3 regions of the Mycobacterium sp. D16R24 genome follow, and region 1 is predicted to be linked to each of the others. Evidence: predicted binding sites of a transcription regulator. Region 1 holds the regulator's gene; each other region holds the start of a gene.

The links. Region 1 encodes LexA, which represses DNA repair genes until DNA is damaged. Its sites were predicted from a motif close to CGAACANNTGTTCG; they were not measured.
Region 2: a site for LexA is predicted at 2,503-2,516, ahead of B4383_RS03690 (error-prone DNA polymerase). Genes of this name have one in related genera too.
Region 3: a site for LexA is predicted at 1,856-1,869, ahead of cofD (2-phospho-L-lactate transferase). Genes of this name have one in related genera too.

The regions. Positions count from the first base shown of each region.
Region 1 is NZ_MAEV01000002.1:145,424-149,578, forward strand. Features, by position in the region: gene B4383_RS01730 (molybdopterin-dependent oxidoreductase) at 1-370, opposite strand, end outside; gene B4383_RS01735 (acyl-CoA dehydrogenase family protein) at 481-1,635, shown strand; gene B4383_RS01740 (GNAT family N-acetyltransferase) at 1,642-2,187, shown strand; gene lexA (transcriptional repressor LexA) at 2,184-2,858, opposite strand; gene B4383_RS01750 (LysM peptidoglycan-binding domain-containing protein) at 3,088-3,597, shown strand; gene nrdR (transcriptional regulator NrdR) at 3,728-4,155, shown strand, end outside.
Region 2 is NZ_MAEV01000004.1:250,172-254,326, forward strand. Features, by position in the region: gene B4383_RS03670 (SDR family oxidoreductase) at 1-942, opposite strand, end outside; gene B4383_RS03675 (hypothetical protein) at 1,072-1,533, shown strand; gene B4383_RS03680 (PH domain-containing protein) at 1,560-2,057, shown strand; gene B4383_RS03685 (hypothetical protein) at 2,274-2,411, opposite strand; gene B4383_RS03690 (error-prone DNA polymerase) at 2,530-4,155, shown strand, end outside.
Region 3 is NZ_MAEV01000019.1:115,101-119,255, forward strand. Features, by position in the region: gene B4383_RS17485 (phosphomannomutase/phosphoglucomutase) at 1-178, opposite strand, end outside; gene B4383_RS17490 (DUF3499 domain-containing protein) at 323-733, opposite strand; gene B4383_RS17495 (metallopeptidase family protein) at 886-1,386, shown strand; gene B4383_RS17500 (WhiB family transcriptional regulator) at 1,408-1,662, opposite strand; gene cofD (2-phospho-L-lactate transferase) at 2,052-3,020, shown strand; gene B4383_RS17515 (coenzyme F420-0:L-glutamate ligase) at 3,017-4,155, shown strand, end outside.

The sequences.
Region 1 (4,155 bases):
GGCTCTGGGCGTGATGGAACCGTCCCGCACTGGCCCAGCCGTACGAGCCGCCGTAAATGGCTTCATTGCCGTGAGTGTCGACGATCCGCCGCAGTTCATCGGCGAGCAGTTCGGTGAGCTCGTCCCAGGACACCTCGACGTACTCGTCGGAGCCACGCGCTTTGCTGGGACCGGCTCCTTCCCGCAGCCAGCCGCGGCGTACCGATGGCGCGGTAACTCGCGCCTGGTGGCGGATCGAACCGGGAATGTTCTGCAGCAGCGGGGAGGGATCCAGGTCGGTCGAGATGGGTGTGACGCCAATCACTTCACCGTCGCGGACCTCGGGAGTAAACGCACCCCAGTGAGTATGTGAAAGTGCCAGCTTGGTCACCCTCGCCAGCCTAGGCTTTCTGTCCGTCGAAACCAGGTAGGCGAGTACCAACCGACCAGTGGGTTGGTATACATTCTGCCGAGTACGTAAACCCAAACCGGAAGGTGATCATGGCCGGCGCCGTTAAGTTCAAACGCACCATTTTCGAACCCGAGCACGAACTGTTCCGCGAGTCGTTCAAGACCTTCCTGGAACGGCATGCCGAGCCGTACCGGGAAGAGTGGGACGAGAACAAGATCGTCGACCGCTCTCTCTGGGTCGAGGCGGGCAAACAGGGCTTCCTGGGCACTGACATGCCCGAAGAGTTCGGCGGCGGCGGACTCGTCGATTTCCGCTACAACGCCGTTATCGGCGAAGAGATCACCAAGGCTCGCCAGTCGGGTATCGGTTTCACTTTGCACAACGATGTTGCGGGTCCGTACTTCCGGGATCTGGCCAGTGACGAGCAGAAGGCCCGCTGGTTCCCCGGTTTCTGTTCCGGTGAGCTGATCACGGCCATCGCCATGACTGAGCCGGGCACCGGAAGCGACCTGCAGGGCATCAAGACCCGCGCGGTCAAGGACGGCGACCATTACATTCTCAACGGCTCGAAGACCTTCATCACCAACGGCATCAATGCCGACCTGGTGATCGTGGTCGCACAGACCGACCCCGAAAAGGGTGCGCTGGGCTTCAGCCTCATCGTCGTGGAACGCGGCATGGAGGGCTTCGAGCGCGGCCGCAAGCTCGACAAGATGGGGCTGGACGCTCAGGACACCGCCGAGCTGTCCTTCACCGACGTTCGCGTGCCCGCCGCCAATCTGCTGGGTGATGAGGGCCAGGGCTTCATCTACCTCATGCAGAACCTGCCGCAGGAACGCATGTCGATTGCCGTCGTCGCGGCCGCGGCGATGGAAACCATGCTTGAGGCGACCATCCAGTACACGTCCGAGCGCAAGGCGTTCGGCAAGCCGATCAAGAGCTTCCAGAACAGCCGCTTTGTGCTGGCCGAGCTCGCCACCGATGCCACGATGATCCGGATCATGGTCGACGAGTTCATCACGCTGCTCAACAAGAAGGAATTGAGCGTCGAGCAGGCCGCGATGGCCAAGTGGTACAGCACCGAGAAGCAGGTTCACCTGATTGACCGCTGCCTGCAGCTGCACGGTGGATATGGCTTCATGCGCGAGTACCCGGTTGCCCGGGCATACATGGACTCGCGTATCCAGACGATCTACGGCGGAACCACCGAGATCATGAAGGAGATCATCGGGCGCTCGCTCTAGCGCCTCATGATCATTCGTGATGCGGCCGCCGATGACGCGGCCGCGTGTGCGGCGATCTATGCGCCGTACGTAACGGATACGGCTATCTCATTCGAGGAGGTGCCGCCGTCGGATGCTGTTCTTGCCGAACGCATCCGCACGGCGGCCCATCGGCATGCCTGGCTTGTTGCCGAGGATGGCGGTGAGATCTTGGGCTATGCCTACGCGGTGCCGTGGAAATCGCGGACCGCTTATCAGTGGGCGTGCGAGGTCAGTGTGTACGTGGACGGCACCCGGCAACAGCGCGGGGCGGGCCGCCAGTTGTACACGGCGCTACTCGACCGGCTGCGCTCCCTCGGCTATCGCACCGTGTTGGCGGTTGTCGTGATACCCAATGCGGCGAGTGAAAAGCTGCACCGGGCAATGGGATTCGAGCAGGTCGCGTGCTACCGACGCATCGGCTACAAGTTGGGCGGCTGGCACGACGTGGCGCATTTCCAGCTGTTCTTGCCGTCCCTGGATGATCAGACGGACGATGATTCGGCACCCGGGCCGCCGCCGGGTGTCGGCTAGATCTTGCGCAGGACGGTGACGACCTTGCCGAGGATGGCGGCGTCATTTCCGGGGATCGGCTCGAACAGGGGGTTGTGCGGCATCAGCCAGACCTGACCTGTTGTCCGCTTGAACGTCTTGACGGTCGCTTCACCGTCGATCATCGCCGCCACGATATCGCCGTTGTCGGCGACATTCTGCTGACGGACTACCACCCAGTCGCCATCGCATATCGCGGCGTCAATCATCGATTCGCCGACCACCTTGAGCAGGAACAGCGATCCCTCGCCCACCAGCTCGCGGGGGAGCGGGAACACGTCCTCCACGGCCTCTTCGGCCAGGATGGGACCACCGGCGGCGATACGGCCCAGGACGGGCACGAATGTTGGCTCGGGCAGGTCGCCGGAACCGGCCACGTCCGTGGTCGCCGACTGGCCACGGAAATCATCGATTCCTCGAACATCAACGGCGCGTGGACGATTCGGATCGCGCCGCAGGAAGCCCTTCTGCTCGAGGGTGCGTAGTTGATGGGCGACCGACGATGTCGAGGTGAGCCCGACGGCGTCTCCGATTTCGCGGATGCTCGGGGGGTAGCCCCGCTCATTCACCGATGCGCGGATGACCTCCAGGATGGTCCGCTGGCGCTCGGTCAGTGAACCGGTGGCGGGTCCCTTGCTGGGTGTATCGCTCATGGGCCCGAATCTAGACCTGTCGACGACATTTATCAAACATGTGTTCGATGCGTGTCGCGAATGGCGCCCGATGGGCCGGTTGCGGGTGGCGTTTGCGCAGCTCAAGACCACTTGTCGGTGGCGGATGCTACAAATCGATCACATGTTCGGACATCGAACACATGATCGAGTACATTCGAACATAAGAGCGAACGGGCCTACCGATCGACAGGACAGGAAGGGCATACAGATGAGCACAAACGTTCTCACCACACCGCGTTCTCGCGCTGCCGAGTACGCGTCACGCAATGGCGCCCCGCAGGCACGCGCCTACAGCGCGGAGTACCCGCTGACGCAGCGTCGCGCGCTGCCGGTGCGCACCGTCGCCTATCGCCGGCCTGCCGGTCGGCCGGCTGCCTACAGGGGCAATGGGATCCGGGTCTCGACGGTGCCGCATCGGGTGCATGGTCGGCGCTCGGTGAGCCTCAAGGCGACCATTGTTGTCTCGGTGGGTGCTGCGGTAGCGACGATGTGGCTGCTGATGCTCGGCCAGGTCAGTGCTGCCGGAGTCGGGGGAGTTGGTGTGCCGGAGCGCGTGGCGGTGGTCCAGGTCGCTCCGGGAGAGACCCTGGCCGACGTGGCCTCGCGTGTCGCGCCGGATGCTCCGCGCTCTGCGGTGGTGTCCAAGATCCGTGAACTCAATGAACTCGACTCGGCGACAGTACAAGCCGGTCAGACGCTGGTTTCTCCGGTCGGCTGATCGGCGAACGGGCGTGACCTTCGAACGTGTGGGAGCACGGGTATCCTCGAGACCGGTCTGGGCGCGCTGCGCTGTGTGTCAGCCCACCCAGCCCAGTGACTTGGAGTCCAGAACCGGCGAAGGAGCAGTAATGCACTGTCCGTTCTGCCGTCATCCTGACTCGCGCGTTGTCGATTCCCGTGAGGCGGATGAGGGTCAGGCGATACGTCGACGGCGATCGTGCCCGGAGTGCGGCCGTCGCTTCACCACTGTCGAGACCGCGGTGCTGGCCGTTGTGAAGCGCAGCGGTGTCACCGAGCCGTTCAGTCGCGACAAGGTCATCAAGGGCGTGCGCAGGGCCTGTCAGGGCCGTGCTGTCGATGATGATGCGCTGAATCTGCTTGCCCAGCAGGTAGAAGATGCTGTCCGGGCCGCCGGGTCCCCGGAGATTCCCAGTAATGAGGTGGGCCTGGCCATCCTGGGCCCGCTACGTGACCTGGACGAGGTCGCATATCTGCGCTTCGCCTCGGTCTATCGCGGATTCAGCTCCGCCGATGACTTTGAACGCGAGATCGCCGC
Region 2 (4,155 bases), on a different contig from region 1:
GAAGGTAGGCATGATCTCGGTGATGTCGATGACCTCGGGCGGGATGCCGAGCTGGGTGACCACCATGTTGCGCCAGACCTTGAGTGTGCCGCGTGCCCGCAGAAACGGGGTGGCCATGGCATGGGGAAGCGAGCCACGCACGGGTGGCAGACCGGCAGCGGGGGCAATGCCTGAGTAGATATCGCGCAGGTAGGTCACCTCGGGATTGGTCAGGTGGAAGGCCTGCCCATCACGGCCCTCCTGGTGCATCAGCTCGACGGTCGCGTCGACGACGTAATCGACCGGAACGATGTTGGAGCGCCCGGCCTTTGGCAGCATCATCGGTGTGAACCGGGGCAGGCGGGCAAGCTTGGCGAACACCCCGAAGAAGTAGTACGGGCCGTCGATCTTGTCCATCTCGCCGGTCTTGGAATCGCCGACCACGACGGCAGGCCGGTAAATCCGGAAGTGCAGGCCGGGTTCCGAGCGCACCAGCAACTCTGCCTCGAACTTGGTCTGGTGATATGGCGTCGGCAGATCCTGGTTGACGTCGAAGTCTTCCTCGGTGAACTCGCCCTCGTAACTGCCCGCGACCGCGATGGAAGAGATGTGGTGCAGGGTGGCACCGGTGCGTTTGGCCAGCGCGATGACCGATCGGGTGCCCTCCACGTTCGCGGCGCGCTGTGCCTTGTCGTCCACGGTGATGTCATAGATCGCGGCACAGTGCACGATGTGATCGGCGGTGACCGGATCCCCGTCGGCGGGCAGGCCCAGATCGGGCTGAGTGAGGTCACCCACCAGCGGCTGCACGCGATCGTCCCATTGTTCGGCGAGCTTCTCGAACCGCGAGAGGGATTCACGCCGCACCAGGACGGCGACCTCGGCGCCCGGCTGGGTCTCGAGAATTCGGGACACGATCCGTCGTCCGATGAAGCCGGTGCCGCCGGTAACGATGTATTTCACGTGCTACCTCTGAGACTGTTAGGCCGCTTATCGGCCCGGTTGGAGTCATCGTTGCCGTTTTGGGGTGTTTCGTCAACGCTGTGTGACAAGTTCGTCATTGGGGAGTTAGCCATGGGGGATACTCCAGGAATGTCGCGCATCCAGGTGTTCAGTGCTGCCCGGACCACGGGCAGTGCTGCCTGGTGGACGTGCGTGGTAGCCGTGCTGGTGAACCGGGGGCTCGACCCTCGGGGCTGGGATTTCGGTTGGACCGCGTACACACCGCTGACCGATGGTGCGCCGCGCCGCTATGCCGACTACGTCACGTCGTTCGACCCCACCGTGCAGCTGGTGGGCGTGGTCGTGTTCGCCGCGTTTTCGATCGTGGTGGTCTCGGCCGTCGTCGAGATGGTGATCATTCGGCAGTGGCGGGCCGTGGTGACAGTTGTTATCCCATTCATCTCGATGGGGGTGATTGGCTACGCGTTCGGTGGCATCGACAGTACGGTCATCTGGTCGCCGACTGCGATTCTGGTATTCGTCCTTGCGGCCGTGGCGATACGGCAGGTGTGGATGCGTCGGTTCGCTCCGACGATGGGGGATGAACGGTGATCGATACGGTGTCCACGACGCCTGTGATGCCGATTGTGCCGGTCGGGCGCGGCGCCAGCAGATCGGCGCCTGTGCTCTGGGCCATCCAATACGCAGTGGCCTGCATCCCTCTGGTTGCCGTGGTCGCGGCGGTATGGGCCGTGACGGCGCCGCCCGCGCACGCGAGCACCCCGTTGCAGCATGCGGTGGGCGTGTTGGGGCTGCTGTGCATCGCCGGTGCGGTGGCGTGGGTGATCCTTCGGCCCCTGCAGCGCTATCGCGCATATCGGTGGGGTGTCCTCGACGACGACCTGGTCTATATCGCATCGAAGACGTTGTGGCTCAAATCTTTCTGGGTCATTCCGTTTGCTTTGGTGCGGACTGTGGAACTGCGGCAAGACCCACTGTCGCGATCCTTGGGGCTGGCGATGGTGGTGGTGCGGGCGGACCAGGGGGAGCTGCGGATCGTGGGCCTGGATGTCGAGACCGCGCGCGAGGTCGTCGAGAGGCTGTTCGAGCTGGTGGATGAGGCTTCGGTATATTAATAACGCGACGTTGCTCCCGGCCTACCGCGAGGTCGCGAGTGTTAACATCGCTGCGCTGCCGTGAACTAAATATGTTCTCCGACAATAATTCTGGTTGTTAACTGGGCTCGGAGATGAGGCGGGCTGATGGAGCGGAAACACGATTATCGAGGGCCTGCCCAATGGGGACCTGCTGTTCAATAGTGTGGGCGGCCGGCTCCGCGCGAAGATCTCGCGTTAGCCCACACTTTCGCTGAGCGAGCGGATCTCCTCGACGGCGCTGGTGAGCGCCGCCGGATCGGGCGACAACCCGGCGAGAATCGTGTGCGCGGCCGAAAGCCCGGCCGCGTCGAGCAGCTGCCCTTCGTTGGTCACCCACGCGCCGCGTGCGGCCCGCGCGGCGTGGGCGTACTCCATCGCGGCGACGGCCAGTAGTCCCGCGACGGAGTCACCCCGGATATGTATACGAACATATGTTCGATAAACTGGTGGAATGGGCTGGTCACAAGGTCCCCCGACCTGGGCGGAAATGGAGCGGGTGCTTGATGGGCGCCCCAACCGTCACGCGCCTCCGGGGGATGGCGGGGATGGTCCGGCGTGGAGCCGAAAGCGCCCACCCTATGAGCCGTCCACCCGTGAGCGCGGACGGTCGGCGGTGCGCTACGCAGAGCTGCACGCACATTCGGCGTTCAGCTTTCTCGACGGCGCCAGCCTGCCGGAGGAGATGGCGCAGGAGGCGTCGCGCCTTGATCTCAAGGCGCTGGCCATCACCGACCACGACGGCTTCTACGGGGTTGTGCGTTTCGCGGAAGCTGCCAAGGAGCTCGGCTTGCCCACCGTGTTCGGCGCGGAACTATCCCTTGGCGGGCAGGGCAATACGGAAGACTCGATACACCTGCTGGTGCTGGCTCGTGGCCAGGAGGGGTACCGGAGGTTGTCGCGGCAGATGGCGACCGCGCACCTGTCTGGTGGTACGCCCAAAGATCGAAAGGGTAAGCCGCGCTATGACCTTGATGCGCTTACCGAGGCAGCGGAAGGGCACTGGCACATCCTGACCGGCTGTCGTAAGGGTCATGTGCGACGGGCGCTTGCCGGCGGCGGCCCCGGTGCGGCTGAGACGGCGCTGGCCGATTTGGTCGATCGGTTCGGGTCCGGTCGCGTCAGCATAGAGCTCAGCAGGCATGGGCATCCGGATGAGGATGACCGCAATGCGATGCTCGCCGCGCTCGCTCCAAGATTTGGTATGGGTGTAATAGCGACCACGGCAGCACATTTCGCGAGACCGGACAATGGAAGGCTGGCGATGGCGATGGCGGCGGTGCGGGCGCGTAAGAGCCTTGATGATGCGGCGGGATGGCTGGACCCGGTGGGCGGCGCACATTTGCGTTCCGGAGACGAGATGGCGCGGTTGTTTTCCCATTGTCCGGAGGTGGTGACGGCGGCCGCCGAGCTGGGGGAGTCATGCGCCTTCGATCTACGGCTCATTGCCCCACAATTGCCGCCGTTCGACGTCCCGTCCGGCCACACCGAGGACAGCTGGTTGCGGCACCTGGCCCTCGATGGTGCCGCACGGCGATATGGTCCTAGGGCGGGCGCGGAGAAGGCCTATGCCCAAATCGAGCGTGAGCTGGATGTCATTGCCCAGCTGAATTTCCCGGGCTATTTCCTGGTGGTGCATGACATCACCCAGTTCTGCCGCCGCAGTGACATCCTGTGCCAGGGCCGTGGTTCCGCTGCCAACTCGGCGGTCTGCTACGCGCTCGGGGTCACCAATGTCGACCCGGTAGCCAATGGCCTGCTCTTCGAACGGTTCCTGTCACCGGCCCGCGATGGGCCGCCGGATATCGACGTCGATATCGAATCGGACGAGCGGGAACAAGCCATCCAGTACGTCTACAACAAGTACGGCCGTGAATACGCCGCTCAGGTGGCCAATGTCATCACCTATCGCGGTCGCATGGCAGTGCGGGACATGGCCAAAGCTCTTGGATTTGCGCAGGGGCAACAGGATGCGTGGAGTAAGCAGCTCGGGCACTGGGGCGGCTTGGCGGATGCGGCAGAAGTCGACGGCATCCCGGCGCAGGTGATCAATCTGGCGGGGCAGATCAAGAATTTTCCC
Region 3 (4,155 bases), on a different contig from region 1:
TGTCGCGACCCACCACGATCCGCAGCGGTGTACCAACGTCCACCCGCTCGGCCTTGACCAGCCGCGCGAACGAGGAACCCACGTCGAAGACAAAGGACTCGTCGAGCTGCTCGCCCAGGAGGCCACGAACGTCGTACGCCTTGATGACTGCGTGGACAGCGTCGGCGGACCGGGCCATGACGAGAGTGCTCCTATTGATCTATCGAGAGAGGGGGACGTTAGGTGTCGCTGGCCAGCCTAGTGGTCGGCGAGTATCCAACGTGAACGTCCGGCGAGAGGCTACAGAATGTCATCGGGCCGAGCCGAAACTACCTGATCAGAATCACTCGGCTGGATCAGGCAGAACGCGCAGGTGTCCACGGCGCCGCCCGACCGGAGCCGGATGCACGGGCCTGGGGGCAGCCGAGGTGGCGGGCGACCCCATATCGAGTGCCGGCTCGCTGAATCCAGCAGCGGCCACCCGGACACCGGCAGGTTCCCGCACCGCGTCGGCCAGGGCAACCAGGTCGTCATCCTCGGGATTCGACGGCAAGGGGCCGTTGTACCGGACGAGCTCCCACCCACGGGGCGCGGTGATCCGGCTCGCGTGCTGCGCGCACAGATCCCACGAATGCGGCTCGCTGGACGTGGCCAGCGGCCCGACCACGGCCGTCGAATCCGCGTAGACGAACGTCAACGTCGCCACGGCGGGACTCGGGCACCCGGGCCGACAGCAACGACGGGGGGCTCTCACAAACGTTGAGGCTAGCGTGCGCAAACACGTTCCGACCCGCAGACACGCGCTGTGAACCGACCGAGACCCTCCGGTGATCGGGCAGAGACCCCGGGGTGACCGGCTCGTTGTGATTCGTCAGCCACAGCAGCCACACCGTTACCATTTCTCGTATGTCACGTGACGGACGGCGCGGCGGCTCGGCTAGCGGGTCGAGCTCGCAGGGCTCTCGAAGGGGGCGCGATTTCCGCGGCCCCCTCCTACCGCCGACCGTTCCCGGCTGGCGCTCACGCGCCGAGCGTTTCGATATGGCGGTCCTGGAGGCCTACGAGCCGATCGAACGGGCGTGGCAGTCACGATTGGAAGGTCTGGATGTCGCGGTCGATGAGATTCCACGCATCCAGCCCAAGGATCCCGAGTCTGTGCAGTGGCCGCCGGAGGTCATCGCGGACGGACCGATTCCGCTGGCAAGGCTGATTCCCGCCGGTGTGGACACCCGGGGTAACACCACCCGGGCGCGAATTGTCCTGTTCCGCAAGCCGATCGAATTGCGCGCGAAGAAATCTGGAGATTTGTCGGATCTCCTGCACGATCTACTGGTCGCGCAGGTTGCCACCCACTTGGGGGTGGAGCCGTCGGTGATCGACCCATCCATCACCGACGAGGGCGATTAACCCGCCCAGTCGAACATGGAGCTAGATGATGCCCCGCTTCAGGCGACGGCGCTCACGCTCGGACAGCCCACCCCAGATGCCGAACCGCTCGTCGTTGGCCAGCGCGGACTCAAGGCACTCGTCCTTGACCTCGCAGCCCTGGCAGATGCGCTTGGCCTCGCGAGTCGACCCACCCTTCTCAGGGAAGAACGCCTCGGGATCGGTCTGTGCGCACAGCGCCTTCTCTTGCCACTGATCGTCAGCTACACCGATCAGTGCATCAAAATCGTTCTGCACCAACGTCAGATGCGGACGTGCGGGCGGCAAGCCCGTCGCACCCGTGCCAACGCCGGAACTCAGCTCGTCGTGTACGCCAAATTCATTGCGCCCGAACAGCATCGTCCCGCCTCCTCACTGTTCCTCTTGCATCCCAATACAGCTCGTAATGCCCGGTTTCGTGCCACATCGTCGTTTCTCGGCCATTTCCATTCGAACATCTGATCGAATCTCGGTCTGCGCCTGTAACTTCCAAACCCAGCCCGAGGAATGACACTGGTGTGATTACACACGTGTTCGCTGCCGGGGTCAAGCGAAGGACGAAAATTCATACCATCTGCGACCGACAAAATCGGCGTGGCGCCCTCGTGGCGTGTCGCATCATTGCCGGCGCACTAGTCTGGGTCAGCGTGAAACTCACCGTCCTCGTCGGCGGCGTCGGCGGAGCGCGCTTCCTGCTCGGCGTCCAGCGCTTGCTCGGATCAGACTCCAGCAAGCATCAGATAAGCGCCATCGTGAACATTGGCGACGACGCCTGGATGCATGGCGTCAGGATCTGCCCTGACCTGGACACCTGCATGTACACCCTGGGCGGAGGGGTCGACCCGGAGCGGGGCTGGGGACACCGCGGCGAGACCTGGAACGCCATGGAGGAGCTAGCGGCCTACGGCGCCCAGCCCGACTGGTTCTCGCTCGGCGACAGGGACCTGGCCACTCACCTGATACGCAGTCAAATGCTGCGAGCCGGTTACCCGCTATCAGCGGTCACCGAAGCGTTATGCAATCGATGGCAGCCCGGAGTCCGGCTGTTACCCGCCAGCGATGACCGCTGCGAGACCCATGTGGTGATCACCGACCCCGCCGACGGACAGCAGCGTGCCATCCACTTTCAACAGTGGTGGGTACAACACCGCGCGCAGGTTCCCACGCACAGCTTCGCGTTCGTCGGCGCGGACGAAGCAAAGGCTGGGCCGGGTGTTGCCGAGGCCATTGGCGAAGCCGATGTCGTCTTGCTGGCTCCGTCCAATCCGGTGGTGAGCATCGGGGCGGTTCTGGCGGTCGGCGGAGTTCGCGGAGCGCTCCGCACAACCCCCGCTCCGGTCATCGGGTACTCCCCGATCGTGTCCGGCAAGCCGCTCCGCGGAATGGCCGATGAATGTTTGCGCGTGATCGGTGTCGAGGTGAGCTCGCAAGGTGTCGGGGAACACTTCGGCGCCCGTTCACAGACCGGCATCCTGGATGGCTGGCTCGTCGGCGAGGGTGACGCCGCTCACATTGCGGGAGTTCAGGTACGGTCAGTTCCGCTGCTCATGACCAACCCGGACGCGACGGCGGCAATGGTGCGTGCGGGACTTGACCTGGCCGGAGTTACCCTATGACCTTAACTGCGGATTCCCCTGCACCGGAACATGGTTCAGCGGCTCCGGTAGAGATATTACCCGTTCCGGGCCTGCCGGAATTCCGCCCTGGTGACGACGTCGCCGGGGCCATCGCCGAGTCAGCGCCGTGGGTCCGCGACGGCGATGTGATCGTGATCACTAGCAAGATCATCTCCAAGGCCGAGGGCCGAATCGTCGCCGCGCCCACCGACCCCGAGGCTCGAGACGCCTTACGGCGCAAATTGATCGACTCCGAATCGGTCCGCGTGCTGGCCCGCAAGGGCAAGACGCTGATCACCGAGAACACCATTGGCATCGTGCAGGCCGCGGCTGGAATCGACGCATCCAATGTTGATACTGCTGAACTCGTGCTGCTTCCCGTTGACCCCGATGCCAGCGCGACGGCGGTGCGGGCCGCACTGTCGCGCCGACTGGGTGTGAACGTAGCTGTGGTGATCACCGACACCATGGGCCGGGCCTGGCGCAACGGCCAGACCGATGCGGCCATCGGCTCTTCCGGCATCTCCGTCCTCTACGGCTACGCCGGTGCAAAAGATAAGCACGGTAACGAGCTTCAGGTGACCGAGGTGGCCATCGTCGATGAAATCGCCGCTGCCGCCGACCTTGTCAAGGGCAAGCTCACCGACGTGCCCGTCGCGGTGGTGCGCGGCCTGTCGGTGTCCGATGACGGCAGCGCAGCCCGCGATCTCCGGCGCTCGGGCCCGGACGACCTGTTCTGGCTCGGCACCGCAGAGGCCTTGGAGCAGGGACGCCGCGATGCGGTGCTGGTGCGCCGCTCCATCCGGCAATTCGCCGACATCGCGGTCGATCCCGACCTGCTACGCGAGGCCATCGGCGAAGCACTAACTGCGCCTGCGCCGCATCACACCCACCCGGTGCGATTCGTGTGGGTGCGGGATCCGGCGAAACGACGTGCACTGCTGGACGCCATGAAGGATGCGTGGGCCGTCGACCTGAGTGGGGACGGCCGCACCCCCGAGTCCGTGGAGAAGCGGGTGGCACGCGGACAGATCCTCTATGACGCGCCGCAGGTCGTGATTCCATTCCTGGTACCCGACGGTGCACATGACTATCCCGACGAGCGCAGGAATGCGGCGGAACGCACCATGTTCAC